2 regions of the Serratia ureilytica genome follow, and region 1 is predicted to be linked to the other one. Evidence: predicted binding sites of a transcription regulator. Region 1 holds the regulator's gene; the other holds the start of a gene.
The links. The regulator PurR, encoded in region 1, represses purine synthesis genes. The targets are predictions, from matches to a motif close to CANGCAAACGTTTGCNTG.

Region 1 (7,534 bases):
GCTGATGGATCAGATGGGCAAGCCTTACCGCTGGGGCGGCAGCTCGCCGCGCACCGGCTTTGACTGCAGCGGCCTCATCTATTACGCCTATAAAGACGTGGTGAAAATCAAGATGCCGCGCACCGCCAACGAAATGTATCACCTGCGCGACGCGGCGCCGATCAAGAAAAGCGAACTGGAAAGCGGCGATCTGGTGTTCTTCCGCATTAACAACCGCGGCGTGGCGGATCATGTCGGCGTCTACCTCGGCAACGGCAAATTCATCCAGTCGCCGCGCACCGGCGAAGAGATCCGCATCAGCCAGCTCGATAACGACTATTGGCAGAACCACTACATCGGCGCTCGCCGCGTAGTAACGCCGAAAACCATCCGTTAATTCCCTGCTCTTCGCGGTTGCGGCCTCGGCCGCAACCGCCTGCTCAAGCTATCGCCCATCGCACTCCCCCACGCGCATTTCTCGCTTTTCCTCCTGTTTTTTATGATGAAAATTGTTAAGATTGAATGACCACAATAAAAAACGGCCCATCCGGCGTTCGCCCCGGCGAGAAGCTGAATGGCGCTGTAAAGGAGGAAGCAATGTCGTTTGAATTACCTGCATTACCGTATGAGAAAAACGCGCTCGAGCCGCACATCTCCGCCGAGACTCTGGAATACCACTACGGCAAACACCACAACACCTACGTGGTTAACCTGAACAACCTGGTGAAAGGCAGCGAGTTCGAAGGCAAATCGCTCGAAGAGATCATCAAGACCTCTAACGGCGGCGTGTTCAACAACGCCGCGCAGGTGTGGAACCACACCTTCTACTGGCACTGCCTGTCGCCACAGGGCGGCGGTGAACCGCAGGGCGAACTGGCGGCGGCGATCGTCAAATCCTTCGGCTCTTTCGCTGCGTTCAAAGAGCAGTTCACCGATGCCGCCGTGAAAAACTTCGGTGCCGGCTGGACCTGGCTGGTAAAAAAACCGGACGGCGCGCTGGCGATCGTCAACACTTCCAACGCGGCAACCCCGCTGACCGGCGAAGACAAACCGCTGCTGACCGTTGACGTGTGGGAACACGCGTATTACATCGATTACCGCAATGCGCGTCCAAAATACCTGGAAAACTTCTGGGCGTTGGTCAACTGGACCTTCGCGGCGGAAAACCTGGCGTAAGCGCAGGGCTTGCCTAAGTGATGAGGCGCAGCTTGGCTGCGCCTTTTTTAAAACTGGCGGGAAATCAGTTCAACGCGGCGACAAAGCTGAAAGCGATGATCATCGCCAATGCGCAAACGGTGGTGAACAGCGACATCTTCAGATCGGTATCCATGACAACTCCTTTAAAATGGGCTTTCCTAAGGATAAAAGGCGCACAATTAGTACGTCAAATCATTTTCCCACAGTTCGCCGATAAAATCTTGTTATCATTTCCCGGTTTATAATCTCGATTACCTCTTCCACTTTTGTTCAATATGCGACAAAATTCGCAGTTCACAACTGCGTACCGGCATTCATGCCCCTCCTGATTAGCGCTGACGACTTCAACACTAAAAACTCAGTTTTCGCTTCTCTGGAGAAGGATCTACGTAGGCAAACGATTAACATCACACTTACATGCTGTAAACATGTGAGTTCAGGAGTCATTCCTTACATGGCAACGATTAAAGATGTGGCCAAACGCGCGGGCGTTTCCACCACCACCGTTTCGCACGTCATCAATAAGACTCGTTTCGTCGCCGAAGAGACCAAAGCGGCCGTGTGGGCCGCCATCAAAGAGCTGCACTACTCGCCGAGCGCCGTGGCGCGCAGCCTGAAAGTCAATCACACCAAGTCTATCGGTCTGCTGGCCACCTCGAGCGAAGCGCCCTACTTTGCCGAAGTGATCGAGGCGGTGGAAAACAGCTGCTACAGCAAAGGCTATACCCTGATCCTGTGCAACTCGCACAACAATCTGGACAAACAGCGCGCCTACCTGGCGATGCTGGCGCAAAAGCGCGTCGACGGCCTGCTGGTCATGTGTTCCGAATACCCGGATCAGCTGCTGGGCATGCTGGAAGACTACCGCAACATCCCGATGGTGGTAATGGACTGGGGCGCCGCGCGCGGCGACTTCACCGACACCATCATCGATAACGCGTTCGAAGGCGGCTATCTGGCCGGCCGTTACCTGATCGAGCGCGGCCACCGCGATATCGGCGCTATCCCGGGCCAGCTGTCGCGCAACACCGGCGGCGGCCGTCATCAGGGCTTTATGAAGGCGCTGCAGGAAGCGCATATCGATATTCGCGAAGAGTGGATAGTCCAGGGTGACTTCGAGCCGGAGTCCGGTTACAAGGCGATGCATCAAATTCTGTCGCAGAAACAGCGACCGACCGCGGTATTCTGCGGCGGCGACATCATGGCGATGGGCGCCATCTGCGCCGCCGACGAACTGGGGCTGCGGGTGCCGCAGGATATTTCCGTGATCGGCTACGACAACGTGCGCAACGCCCGCTACTTCACCCCGGCGCTGACCACCATTCATCAGCCGAAAGAACGTCTGGGCGAAATGGCCTTCACCATGCTGCTGGATCGCATCATCAGCAAGCGCGAAGAATCGCAGGTGATCGAAGTGCATCCGAAGCTGGTCGAACGCCGTTCGGTCGCCGACGGTCCGTTCATCGACTACCGCCGCTGATCCTCCTCCCTACCGGAAGCCGGCACGGCTTCCGGTGCCGCCTCACTCAGCCACTCCTGATTCAGCGTCTCGCCATCGCCCAAATACGCCAGCAGCCAGCTCATCGCCGGTGACGGTTTATCCTGTTGCCAGGTCAGGCAGCAGGGGCTGGCGGGAAACGGCTGCTGCAACTGCAACGCCTTCAGCTCACCGCGCTGCACCCGCGGCAGCGCCAGATGCGCCGGCATCATGCCGACGCACAATCCGGCGCACAAACAGTCGAGCGCCGAGGTCCAGTCCGGCACCACCAGCCGCCGCTGGTTATCCAGCGTCCAGGTGACGCGCTTGGGCAGATTGCGCGAGGTGTCTTCCAGACAAAGCGCAGGGTACGGCCTCAACCGATCGTCATTCAACGGCCCTGCCAGCTGCGCCAGCGGATGCTGTGGGCTGACTACGCACAGCCAGTTCATATCCCCCATGTCGCGGAAAGCGAAGCCGCCGCCGACCGGCACCGCGCGGGTGGCGCCGATCGCCATGTCCACCCTGCCGTCCACCAACGCATCCCACACGCCGTTAAACACCTCGGGTTGCAGCATCAACTCGACGTCGGGGAAATGACGGTAGAAATCCAGCACCAGCTGGCGGCTGCGCTGCGGTTTGACGATGATGTCCACCGCGATATTCAGCTGACCGCGCCAGCCGTTGGCCACCTGTTGACAGTGGCGGCGGGTGTCGAGCATTTTTTTGATAACAGCTCGCGCATCCTTGATAAACAGCGCGCCGGCCGGCGTCAGTTCCACATCTCGGTGACGCCGCTCAAACAGCGGCACCGCCAGCCATTGCTCCAGCTGCCGCACGGTATAACTTACCGCCGACGGCACCCGGTGCAGCTCCTGCGCCGCCGCGCTGAAACTGCCGGTGCGCGCCACCGCATCAACGACCTCGAGAGAATATTCAGACCACATCGCTTTGCCTTCAATTTTTTTAACAGCACTTTGCAAATATTACCGTTTCACAAGCAGAGATCCAGCCGGATACACTGGCCGGCGCTAAAAACCTGCGACACTAAAATATTAACGAGAAATACCATGCGAAATTCCTTTGGTTTTATGTTCTACCTCGCCGGCCTGAGCATGCTGGGTTATCTGGCGACCGATATGTACCTGCCCGCCTTCGGCGCCATGCGGGAGGAACTGCAAATTTCCGCCGGCGCGGTCAGCGCCAGCCTGAGCATCTTTTTGGCCGGCTTCGCCTTCGCGCAGCTGCTGTGGGGGCCGCTCTCCGACCGTCTGGGACGCAAACCGGTATTGTTGATTGGCCTAACGCTGTTCGCGCTCGGCTGCCTGGGCATGCTGTGGGTGGAAAATGCCGCGCAGCTCTGGATACTGCGCTTTATTCAGGCCGTAGGTGTCTGTTCCGCCGCCGCCATCTGGCAAGCGCTGGTGGTCGACCGCTATCGTGAAGGCCAGGCCAACCGCGTATTCGCCACCATCATGCCGCTGGTGGCGCTATCGCCGGCGCTGGCGCCGCTGCTGGGCGCCTGGCTGCTGAACCACGCCAGCTGGCGCGCGATCTTCGCCGTGCTGCTGGCCATCACCGCCTTGTTGCTGTTGCCGACGCTGCTGCTCAAAGAGAACGCCAGGCCAAAACCCGCCGTCGACGCGCCAAAAAGCAGCGTCAGTTTTTGGCAATTATTGAAATCCCCGGTATTCAGTGGCAATGTCGCCATGTACGCCGCCTGTTCGGCCGGTTTCTTCGCCTGGCTGACCGGCTCGCCGTTTATCCTCGGTGATATGGGCTACGGCCCGAGCGACATCGGCCTGAGCTATGTGCCGCAGACGCTGGCCTTCCTGCTGGGCGGTTACGGGTGCCGCGCCGCGCTCAAGCGCATCAATGGCAAAACCCTGCTGCCGTGGCTGCTGGTAGCTTATGCTGTCAGCATGGTGGCCCTGTATCTGGTGGCAACCCTGACCAATCCGACGCTCACCACGCTCCTGATCCCGTTCTGCGTGATGGCGCTGGTCAACGGCGCCGGCTATCCGATCATGGTGGCCAACGCGCTGATGCCGTTCCCGGACAGCAGCGGCAAAGCCGCCGCGCTGCAAAATACGCTGCAGCTGGGGCTGTGTTTCGTGGCGAGCATGCTGGTATCGACGTTTATTGCGCAGCCGCTGTTGGCGACGGTGACGGTGATGGTGTCCACGGTGATACTGGCCGCGCTGGGGTATTTCCTGCAGCGGGGAAAAGCGGCCAAGGCGCCGCAAGAAACGGCGCGCGAACATGCTAACTCAGCGTCATAATTGCCAAGCTAAATAATCACTTAAAGAATATGCGTGCCGAGTGCGATTTACAGTTGAGTCAATGCCTCGGCGCGCCTATACTCAAAAACAACCTTGTAAAGTAACACCTTATAATCTCTATATCTCAATTAGCTGTTGTGTACGCGTCTTGCGTCACACTCTTTTTTGAAGAGGCGTTTATCCTGCGCCGTTTGCGTCGGGTCGCTTCTTTAAATTTCCTCTGTTCATAGTCGGATATCAGACGCCGCGGGCTTATTTCCCGTCGGTATACGTATGCACCCGCAGAAATTGTCTAAGCTGTTTCCTAACGGGTCATCAGTCAGAAGAAGGTGATGGAGAAGCTATGAGTTCATCGTGTATAGAAGATCTGAGCATCCAGGATAACCAGTGGTACCGTATCGCGCACGAAATGCTCGGTCTGGCCGGTATCGAAATTAACGGATCGCGCCCTTTCGATATTCAGGTTAAAAACCCCGAATTCTTTAAACGCGTTTTGCAGCAAGGCTCCCTGGGTCTAGGCGAGAGCTATATGGATGGTTGGTGGGAATGCGAGCGGCTGGATATATTCTTCCAGCGCGTGGTCAGCGCCGGGCTGGAGAAGAAGCTCCCCCACCACCTGAAAGATACCCTGCGTATCGCCGCGGCGCGCCTGACCAATCTGCAATCGAAAAAGCGCGCCTGGATCGTCGGCAAAGAGCATTACGATCTTGGCAACGATCTGTTTACGCTGATGCTCGATCCTTACATGCAGTACTCCTGCGGCTACTGGAAAGACGCCGCCACGCTGGAGGAAGCGCAAGAAGCGAAACTGCGGATGATCTGCGAAAAACTGCAGCTGCAGCCGGGCATGCGCTTGCTGGACATCGGCTGCGGCTGGGGCGGCCTCTCCGCCTATGCGGCGAAAAATTACGGCGTGTCGGTGGTCGGCGTGACCATTTCCGCCGAGCAGCAGAAGCTGGCTCAGGCACGCTGCGCCGGGCTGGACGTGCAGATCCTGCTGCAGGACTATCGTGATCTGCATCAGCAGTTCGATCGCATCGTCTCGGTCGGCATGTTCGAGCACGTCGGGCCGAAAAACTATCGCACCTATTTCAACGTGGTAGAGCGCAATCTGGCGCCGCACGGCCTGTTCCTGCTGCACACCATCGGTTCCAACAAGACCGACATGAACGTCGATCCGTGGATCAACAAATATATCTTCCCGAACGGCTGCCTGCCCTCGGTGAGGCATATCGCCGAGGCCAGCGAAGGCCATTTCGTGATGGAAGACTGGCACAACATCGGCGCCGACTACGATCGCACGCTGATGGCCTGGTTCGAGCGCTTCAAGCAGGCGTGGCCGCAGCTTGCTCCACGTTATTCCGAGCGCTTCGAGCGGATGTTCAGCTATTACCTGAACGCCTGCGCCGGCGCGTTTCGGGCGCGCGATCTGCAGCTGTGGCAGGTGGTGTTCAGCCCGAAAGGCGTTGAAGGCGGCATCCGCGTCGCACGCTGAACGCTCCCCTAATAAAAAAAGCCCCGGCAACCTCATCGCCGGGGCTTTTTTTGCTCTTTCGAACCAGGCGGCTTAGCCGCAGTAAACGCGGATGATTTTATCGTTGCTATCGCCGAGGAAGTTCAGACGGCGCAGGTTGAAATCCATGGTGACGGCAGAGTTGTACGGAATGGCGCGCACCTTGGATTCGATCCGCACGCCTTCCAGCGACGTCATCGGCTTGCCGACGTAGTTTTGATACTGCGAAGCGCCGCAGGTATCGTCCGCATCGGCCACTTGCGCGCCGCCGCCCTGCTCAGGTGAACTGCTGCAGGCGCTCAGCGCCAGCAACGCGGTTAACAACAACGTTTTCCCATAAAACTTCACGCGTTTCTCCTCTCTGCTTATGATTCGACTCCGGCGGCAACGCCCGAATCGCTGTCAGTCTTTGTGCGCCGGCGCCACCGCCGCCGCCAGCGTCGCTTCCCGATTGGCCAGCACGCGTTCGACGGTGTCCACTACCGCCTGCGTCTGCGGATCGATCTCGATGTTCACCTTATCGCCCAGGCGTTTCTTACCCAGCGTGGTGCGCTCCAGGGTTTCCGGGATCAGATGCACGCAGAAACGGTTATTCACCACTTCGCCGATGGTCAGACTAATGCCGTCGATGCCGATGAAACCTTTGTGCAGCACATATTTCATCAATTCCGCATTCGGCATGCGCAGCCATACCTGACGGTTATTTTCCGAGGTATAAATTTTGGCCACTTCCGCCGTGCATATAATATGGCCGGACATCAAATGACCGCCAATTTCATCATTGAATTTCGCCGCGCGCTCGATATTGACGATGTCGCCCAGCGCCAGATCGCCGAGGTTGGTCAGGCGCAACGTTTCCTTGATCAAATCGAAGCTGACGCGGTTGCCTTCCACCGCGGTGACGGTCAGGCAGCAGCCGTTATGGGCCACCGACGCGCCCAGCTCCAGCCCCGGCAGCAGTTCTGCAGGCATCTCGATCACATGGGTGCGGAAATTGGGTTTCTCATCAATGGCGACCAGCGGCGCGGTGCCTTGTACGATACCGGTGAACATATGTGCCTCTTCTTACTCAATAGATTAAAACGC
Region 2 (7,534 bases), 1.1 Mb from region 1:
CACCAGCCTGCGCCAGGTGGATTGGGAAAGCCTGAAGCCGAACTTTTACTTTATCTTCCCGCCGGGCGCGCTGGACGGCCAGCCGCAGACCTGGCTCACCAGCTTCCGCTACGACGGCGATGGCCGGATGTTGACCCAGCTCAACCGCCAGTTCCCAACGCTCAGCCTGCTGGACATCGGCGCGATCCTGAAACAGGTCGGCGGCGTGCTGCAACAGGTCAGCCGCGCGCTGGAGGTGATGGTGGTGCTGGTGGTGCTGTGCGGCGGCCTGCTGCTGCTGGCGCAGGTGCAGGTCGGCATGCGTCAGCGGCGGCAGGAGCTGGTGGTCTATCGCACGCTGGGCGCCGGTAAACGGCTGCTGCGCCGCACGCTGTGGTGCGAGTTTGCCCTGCTGGGGCTGGTGGCGGGCATCGCGGCGGCGGTGGGGGCCGAGGCGGCGCTGTGGCTGCTGCAAAGCCGGGTGTTCGACTTCCCGTGGACGCCGACGCCGGTGCTGTGGTGGGCGCTGCCGCTGGCCAGCGCGCTGCTGCTGTCGCTGTGCGGCGGCTGGCTGGGCGTGCGCTTGCTGCGCGGCCGGGCGCTGTTCCGCAGTTATGATGGCTGATCTGGCGATCGCAGGCCCGTTGCCGCCAAGCGTGGCCGGGCCTGCCGATTTTCTTTCGCGCGTCACTGGCGCAATTCCTCTTCATGCCCATTCATTGTGAAATCGATTACATTTATGTCATATCGATACGTTTGCCATTGGTCATCGGTGTAGCGGATAGTTGGCTGACTTCGCCTGTTTTACGCATTGATTTAGAGGGTTACGCATGTATTAAGTGAATTCATCCGCCATAAAAAACGGCCTAAAAAGATTTAATGGAATGTAACCGTTTTCACTAATGTGATCGCACTCACTTATCTCCGACGCATTGCCTCCTATCATGTCGCACACTGATGACCGTTTTCTCCTGGAGGCTGTATGAGCGATACCGTCAAAGTGACACCGGCGGAGAAAAGCCCGACTCATGTCGGCATGACTTTTTTCGTCTGTTTTTTAGCCGCCTTGGCCGGCCTGCTGTTCGGTCTTGATATCGGCGTGATCGCCGGCGCCCTGCCGTTTATTACCGATACTTTTCAGATCACCAGCTCTCAGCAGGAGTGGGTGGTCAGCTCAATGATGTTTGGCGCCGCCGTCGGCGCCATCGGCAGCGGCTGGATGAACTTCCGGCTGGGGCGCAAATACAGTTTGATGATCGGCGCAATCCTCTTCGTGGCGGGATCGCTGTGTTCTGCGTTCGCTCCCAACGTGGAGGTGTTGATCGTTTCACGTATTCTGCTGGGATTGGCGGTGGGGATCGCTTCTTATACCGCGCCGATTTATCTTTCTGAAATCGCGCCGGAGAAAATCCGCGGCAGCATGATCTCGATGTATCAATTGATGATCACCATCGGCATTCTGGCCGCTTACCTGTCTGATACGGCATTCAGCTATACCGGCGCCTGGCGCTGGATGTTGGGCGTCATCACCATCCCGGCCGGGCTGTTGTTGGTCGGCGTGTTCTTTTTGCCTGACAGCCCGCGGTGGTTGGCCTCGCGTAATCGCCATGAGCAAGCGCGTCAGGTGTTGGAGAAGCTGCGCGACAGCAGTGCCCAGGCGCAGTATGAGCTGAATGAAATTCGTGAAAGCCTCAAACTGAAGCAAAGCGGTTGGGCGTTGTTCAAAGGCAATAAAAATTTCCGCCGCGCGGTTTTCCTTGGCATTCTTCTTCAGGTGATGCAGCAGTTTACCGGGATGAACGTCACCATGTATTACGCGCCGAAGATTTTCGGTCTGGCGGGCTTCGCCAGTACGGAACAGCAGATGTGGGGCACGGTGATCGTCGGTCTGGTCAACGTGCTGGCCACCTTTATCGCTATTGGGCTGGTTGACCGCTGGGGCCGCAAGCCCACTTTGATCCTTGGGTTTATCGTGATGGCCGTCGGCATGGGGGCGCTGGGCACCATGATGAACATCGGCATGAACTCGGCGGCGGAGCAATATTTCGCCATCGTCATGCTGCTGATGTTTATCGTCGGCTTTGCCATGAGCGCCGGCCCGCTGATTTGGGTGCTGTGCTCAGAGATCCAGCCATTGAAAGGCCGCGATTTCGGCATCACCTGTTCCACCGCCACTAACTGGATAGCCAATATGATCGTGGGGGCGACGTTCCTGACCATGCTGAATTCGTTGGGCAGCGCTCACACCTTTTGGGTTTACGCGGGGCTTAACGTGCTGTTTGTTTTCATCACGCTGGCGCTGATCCCGGAAACCAAAAATATTTCACTGGAACACATTGAGCGCAATCTGATGGCCGGCAAACCGTTGCGTAATATCGGCTCGCGTTGATCTTTGCGGCAATAAAAAAGGCTCAGCCTGGGCTGAACCTTCTTCTTTTCGGCGGTGTAAACCGTTAAGCCAGCTTCTGCTGTGCCCAGGCCAGCCCGCTTTGGTATTCGCCCGGCAGCAGCGGCGCCAGCGCCTGCAGCGCCTGATGCAGATCGGCGGCGCTCGGGTCGTTCAGATTGAGGTGGCCGACCTTGCGGCCCGGGCGCACCTCTTTCTCATACCAGTGCAGATGCACCAGCGGCAGCGACAGCCACTGTTCGTTGACGGCGGTGCCGATCAGGTTGACCATCACCGACGGTGTGCTCACCACCGGCTGCGGCAGCGGCAGGCCGAGGATGGCGCGCAGGTGCAGCTCGAACTGGCTGATGGATGCGCCGTTTTGCGTCCAGTGGCCGCTGTTGTGCACGCGCGGCGCCAGTTCGTTGATCAACAGTCGATCGCCGACGATAAAGCACTCCATCGCCATCACGCCGACGTAGTTCAGCTCGTTCAGGATCGCCGCCAGCATCTGCTCGGCCTGTTGCTGCAGCGCCGGATTGGGCTGCGGCAGCGCCACGCTGGCGCGCAGGATGCCGTCTTCATGCAGGTTGTGGGTCAGCGGGTAGAAGACCGAACGGCCGTCGTGGCCGCGCGCGCCCACCAGCGACACTTCGCCGGAGAAATTGATGCCTTGCTCGACGATGCACTCGCCATAGGCATCGGCCGGCAGTTCGGCTTCCTGCCCCGGACGCAGGCGCCACTGGCCGCGGCCGTCATAGCCGCCGACCCGGCGTTTGACGATCGCCAGCTCGCCCAGCGCAGCGAACACCTGCGGCCATTCGGCGGCGCTCGCCAGCAGCTGCCACGGCGCGGTCGCCAGGCCGAGCTGATCGAGCAGCTGCTTTTGCGTCAGGCGATCCGCCAAACGCGGGAAGATGTCGCGGTTGACGAAGGCGCTGTGAGTCGCCAGTTCGCGCGTCAGCGCGGTTTCCGGCCAGCGTTCAATCTCGGCGGTAATGACGCTGTTCTGATACGGCACCGCCTCAGGTTCGGCATCGATGCCGACAGGGTAGACGGCGATGCCCAGCGGTTCGCCGGCCTGGCGCAGCATGCGCCCCAGCTGACCGTTGCCCAATACGCAAACCGGCTTCATGCGTCCTCCCGCGGATCGGGGTGGTTCAAAACGTCTTCAGTCTGCGCCTGACGCCAGTCCGCCAAACGCTGCGCCAGCGCGGCGTCGTGCAGCGCCAGGATCTGCATCGCCAGCAGCCCGGCGTTGGCGGCGCCGGCTTTGCCGATCGCCAGCGTCCCCACCGGAATGCCGCGCGGCATCTGCACGATGGAGTAGAGGCTGTCCACGCCGCTCAGCGCGGCGCTTTGCACCGGCACACCCAGCACCGGCACCAGCGTTTTCGCCGCCAGCATGCCCGGCAGATGCGCGGCACCGCCGGCGCCGGCGATGATCACGTCAAAGCCGTTGGCGGCAGCCTGCTCGGCGAAGCTGAACAGCTTGTCCGGCGTGCGGTGAGCGGAAACGACTTCGACATGGAAGGGGACATCGAGCTGGGTCAGGACTTCGGCGGCGAACTGCATGGTGGCCCAGTCACTTTTCGATCCCATTACAATTGCGATTTTAGCCCCGGCATTGGCGGCTGAAGCGGCGTTGGCTCCCATGGGTGTAAGGCTCCTGTGATTTGTCTGGCGTCGGCTGAGGGCCGAATGAGGGCGTAGAGCATACCATGAGCGCACGGCGAGGAAAACGGTTGCGTCGCCGGTTTTCACCGGCGAAAGCGCGAATTTTCACCCGCGCGCCAGTACGGAACTCAGAACGGGAATTGGATCAGCTCGACGGCGTCGGCGCTGACTTTGATCATCGATCCTTCGACGTGCCAGGCGCCCAGCACCGCGCGATGGGCTTCGCCGTTGCTCAACGCCAGCCGATGCACCGCCGGGCGATGGGTATGGCCGTGGATCATCCAGTGCACATCGTGGCGCAGCATCGTTTGCTCGACCGCCTGCGGATTGACGTCCATGATGGCGTCCGACTTGTACTGGTTGGATTGCTGGCTGCGGGCGCGCATCTTGGCGGCGATCTTCAGTCGCCAGCGCAGCGGCAGCGCGAGGAACAGTTTTTGAGTCAGCGGGTTGTGCACTTTACGGCGGAATTGCTGATAGGCTTGATCGTCGGTGCACAGGGTGTCGCCGTGCAGGATCAGGATCCTGCGGCCGTACAGCTCCAGCACTTTTTCTTCCGGCAGCAGCTGCATGCCGCTGGCGCGGGCGAAGCGCTTGCCGAGCAGAAAATCGCGGTTGCCGTGGATGAAATAGCAGGGCACGCCGGCCTGTTGCAGCGCTTTCAGCGCCGCGGCGATCTCCGCGTGCAGCGGCTCGGGATCGTCGTCGCCGATCCAGGCTTCAAACAGGTCGCCGAGGATGTACAGCGCGTCGGCGTGCACCGCTTCGCGCCGTAAAAAACGCAGAAAACCGGCAGTGATTGCCGGTTCCTGTGCGCACAAGTGCAGATCTGCGATGAACAGCGTACTCATGCAGCCGCGATTACTCGCTGACGGTCACGCTGTTGATCACCACGTCTTCTACCGGTACGTCCTGGTGCATGCCGCTGCGGCCGGTTTTCACGCCTTTGATCTTGTTGACCACGTCCATGCCTTCAACCACTTCAGCAAACACGCAGTAGCCCCAGCCCTGCACGTTTTCGCCGCGGAAGTTCAGGAAGTCGTTGTCAGCCACGTTGATGAAGAACTGTGCGGTGGCGGAGTGCGGATCGTTGGTGCGCGCCATTGCCAGGGTGCCGATGGTGTTTTTCAAACCGTTGTTGGCTTCGTTCTTGATGGCTGCGTTGGTCGCTTTCTGGTTCATGCCCGGCTCGAAACCGCCGCCCTGGATCATGAAGCCGTTGATCACACGGTGGAAGATGGTGTTGTCGTAGAAACCGGCGCGGCAGTAGTTCAGGAAGTTTTCAACGGTAACCGGCGCTTTGTCAGCAAAGGTCTTGATAACGATATCGCCGTGATTGGTGTGGAAAGTAACCATAGTTTTAATCCTAACAAGGTGAAGTGAGACGTCACGTAAAGCGAGTGAACATTCAGACCGCCCTTATAACATATCCGCCCCAGCGAGTCAGCAGCGGCTCAACCGCGCACTGTCTGTGGTAATTGTATTTGTGTTATATTATAACGTTTGCGCCGGCCGGCGAATTTTGCGCTTTTTCTTCGCGTGAAGTCAGCAAAGCATGGCCTTAACCTTGCAATAGATCAGGCTTCAGGTTTCAATACGCTACCGGGCGTTAAACCTGAAGCCCGGTTATCTTTTTTGTTATCACGCACACCACGGAATCTCCCGATGCTAAAGATTTTTAATACCCTGAGTCGTCAAAAAGAGGAATTCAAACCCATTCATGCCGGGAAAGTGGGCATGTACGTGTGCGGGGTAACCATCTATGACCTGTGTCACATCGGCCACGGTCGTACCTTTGTCGCTTTCGACGTGGTGGCGCGTTACCTGCGCTATCTCGGCTATTCGCTGAACTACGTGCGCAACGTCACCGACGTGGACGACAAAATCATCCGCCGCGCGGCGGAAAATCATGAGACCTGCGACCAGCTGACCGAACGCATGCTGGCGGAAATGCATGCCGACTTCGACGCGTTGCTGATCGATCGCCCGGACAGCGAACCGCGCGCGACCCAACACATCGCCGAGATCATCGAGATCACCCAGCGCCTGATCGATCGCGATCACGCCTATGTGGCCAGCAATGGCGACGTGATGTTCTCCATCGACAGCGATCCGCAGTACGGGCTGCTGTCGCGCCAGGATCTGGAGCAGCTGCAGGCCGGCGCGCGCGTGGAGATCGACGACGTTAAGCGCAATCCGATGGACTTCGTGCTGTGGAAAATGTCTAAGCCGGGCGAGCCGAGCTGGCAGTCGCCGTGGGGGCCGGGCCGTCCGGGCTGGCACATCGAATGCTCCGCCATGAACTGCAAACAGCTGGGTACCCACTTCGACATCCACGGCGGCGGTTCCGATCTGATGTTCCCGCACCACGAGAACGAGATCGCGCAGTCGAGCTGCGCCCACGACGGCCCGTACGTCAATTATTGGATGCACTCCGGCATGGTGATGATCGACAAAGAGAAGATGTCCAAATCGCTGGATAACTTCTTCACCATTCGCGACGTGCTCGGCCATTACGATGCGGAGACGGTGCGTTACTTCCTGATGTCCGGCCACTATCGCAGCCAGCTGAACTACAGTGAAGAGAATCTCAAGCAGGCGCGCACCGCGCTGGAGCGCCTCTATACCGCGCTGCGCGGCACCGACGCCAATGCCGCGCCGGCCGGCGGCGAGGCGTTCGAAGCCCGCTTCCGCGAAGCGATGGACGACGACTTCAACACCCCGGAAGCCTACTCGGCGCTGTTCGATCTGGCGCGCGAGGTTAACCGCCTGAAGGGGGAAGACATGGCGGCGGCCAGCGGCATGGCGGCGGAACTGCGCAAGCTGGCGAACGTGCTTGGCCTGCTGCAGCAGGAGCCGGAGCAGTTCCTGCAAGGGGGCGCACAGGTTGACGACGGTGAAGTGGCGGAGATCGAAGCGCTGATCAAACAGCGTAACGAAGCGCGCGCCGCCAAGGACTGGGCGCTGGCGGATGCCGCGCGTGATCGCTTGAACGAGATGAACATCGTGCTGGAAGACGGTCCGCAGGGCACCACCTGGCGCCGTAAGTAATCCGGCAGAAGGAAACAAAAAAGGCGCTGAATTCAGCGCCTTTTTCTATGGCTGCGGGTTAGGGTTTAACCATGACCTTGCCGCCGCCGAACTCCACCACCTGATCGGCGACGATCTTGCAGCGCTTGCGGGTTTCGACCTTACCGTCGACTTTCACCTGCCCTTCGGCGATGACTTCTTTGGCGGCGCCGCCGCTTTCACACCAGCCCTGGAACTTCAGCAGATCGCACAGTTCGACATGGGGATGATTGTCCAGATTGAAAATTTCCATACTGCCTTACTTATTTAGGTTGAACGTCGTGATATTCCTCGCAGGCCTGCAAGGTATTTTGGATCAGTGTAGCCACGGTCATCGGGCCAACGCCACCCGGCACCGGGGTGATGTAGGCGGCGCGCTCGCTGGCGGCGTCGAAATCGACGTCGCCCACCACTTTACCGCTT

Region 2: a site for PurR is predicted at 4,100-4,117, ahead of purE (5-(carboxyamino)imidazole ribonucleotide mutase). Genes of this name have one in related genera too.

What each region holds. Positions count from the first base shown of each region.
Region 1 covers NZ_CP071320.1:2,769,785-2,777,318, forward strand. The annotation lists gene J0X03_RS12865 (C40 family peptidase) at 1-376, shown strand, start outside; gene sodB (superoxide dismutase [Fe]) at 577-1,155, shown strand; gene cydH (cytochrome bd-I oxidase subunit CydH) at 1,220-1,309, opposite strand; gene purR (HTH-type transcriptional repressor PurR) at 1,631-2,656, shown strand; gene punR (DNA-binding transcriptional activator PunR) at 2,644-3,600, opposite strand; gene punC (purine nucleoside transporter PunC) at 3,724-4,935, shown strand; gene cfa (cyclopropane fatty acyl phospholipid synthase) at 5,279-6,430, shown strand; gene J0X03_RS12900 (I78 family peptidase inhibitor) at 6,503-6,796, opposite strand; gene J0X03_RS12905 (riboflavin synthase) at 6,851-7,501, opposite strand.
Region 2 covers NZ_CP071320.1:3,845,907-3,853,440, reverse strand. The annotation lists gene ybbP (putative ABC transporter permease subunit YbbP) at 1-604, shown strand, start outside; gene J0X03_RS18210 (sugar porter family MFS transporter) at 962-2,368, shown strand; gene purK (5-(carboxyamino)imidazole ribonucleotide synthase) at 2,433-3,500, opposite strand; gene purE (5-(carboxyamino)imidazole ribonucleotide mutase) at 3,497-4,021, opposite strand; gene J0X03_RS18195 (UDP-2,3-diacylglucosamine diphosphatase) at 4,171-4,893, opposite strand; gene ppiB (peptidylprolyl isomerase B) at 4,904-5,398, opposite strand; gene cysS (cysteine--tRNA ligase) at 5,708-7,093, shown strand; gene ybcJ (ribosome-associated protein YbcJ) at 7,152-7,364, opposite strand; gene folD (bifunctional methylenetetrahydrofolate dehydrogenase/methenyltetrahydrofolate cyclohydrolase FolD) at 7,375-7,534, opposite strand, start outside.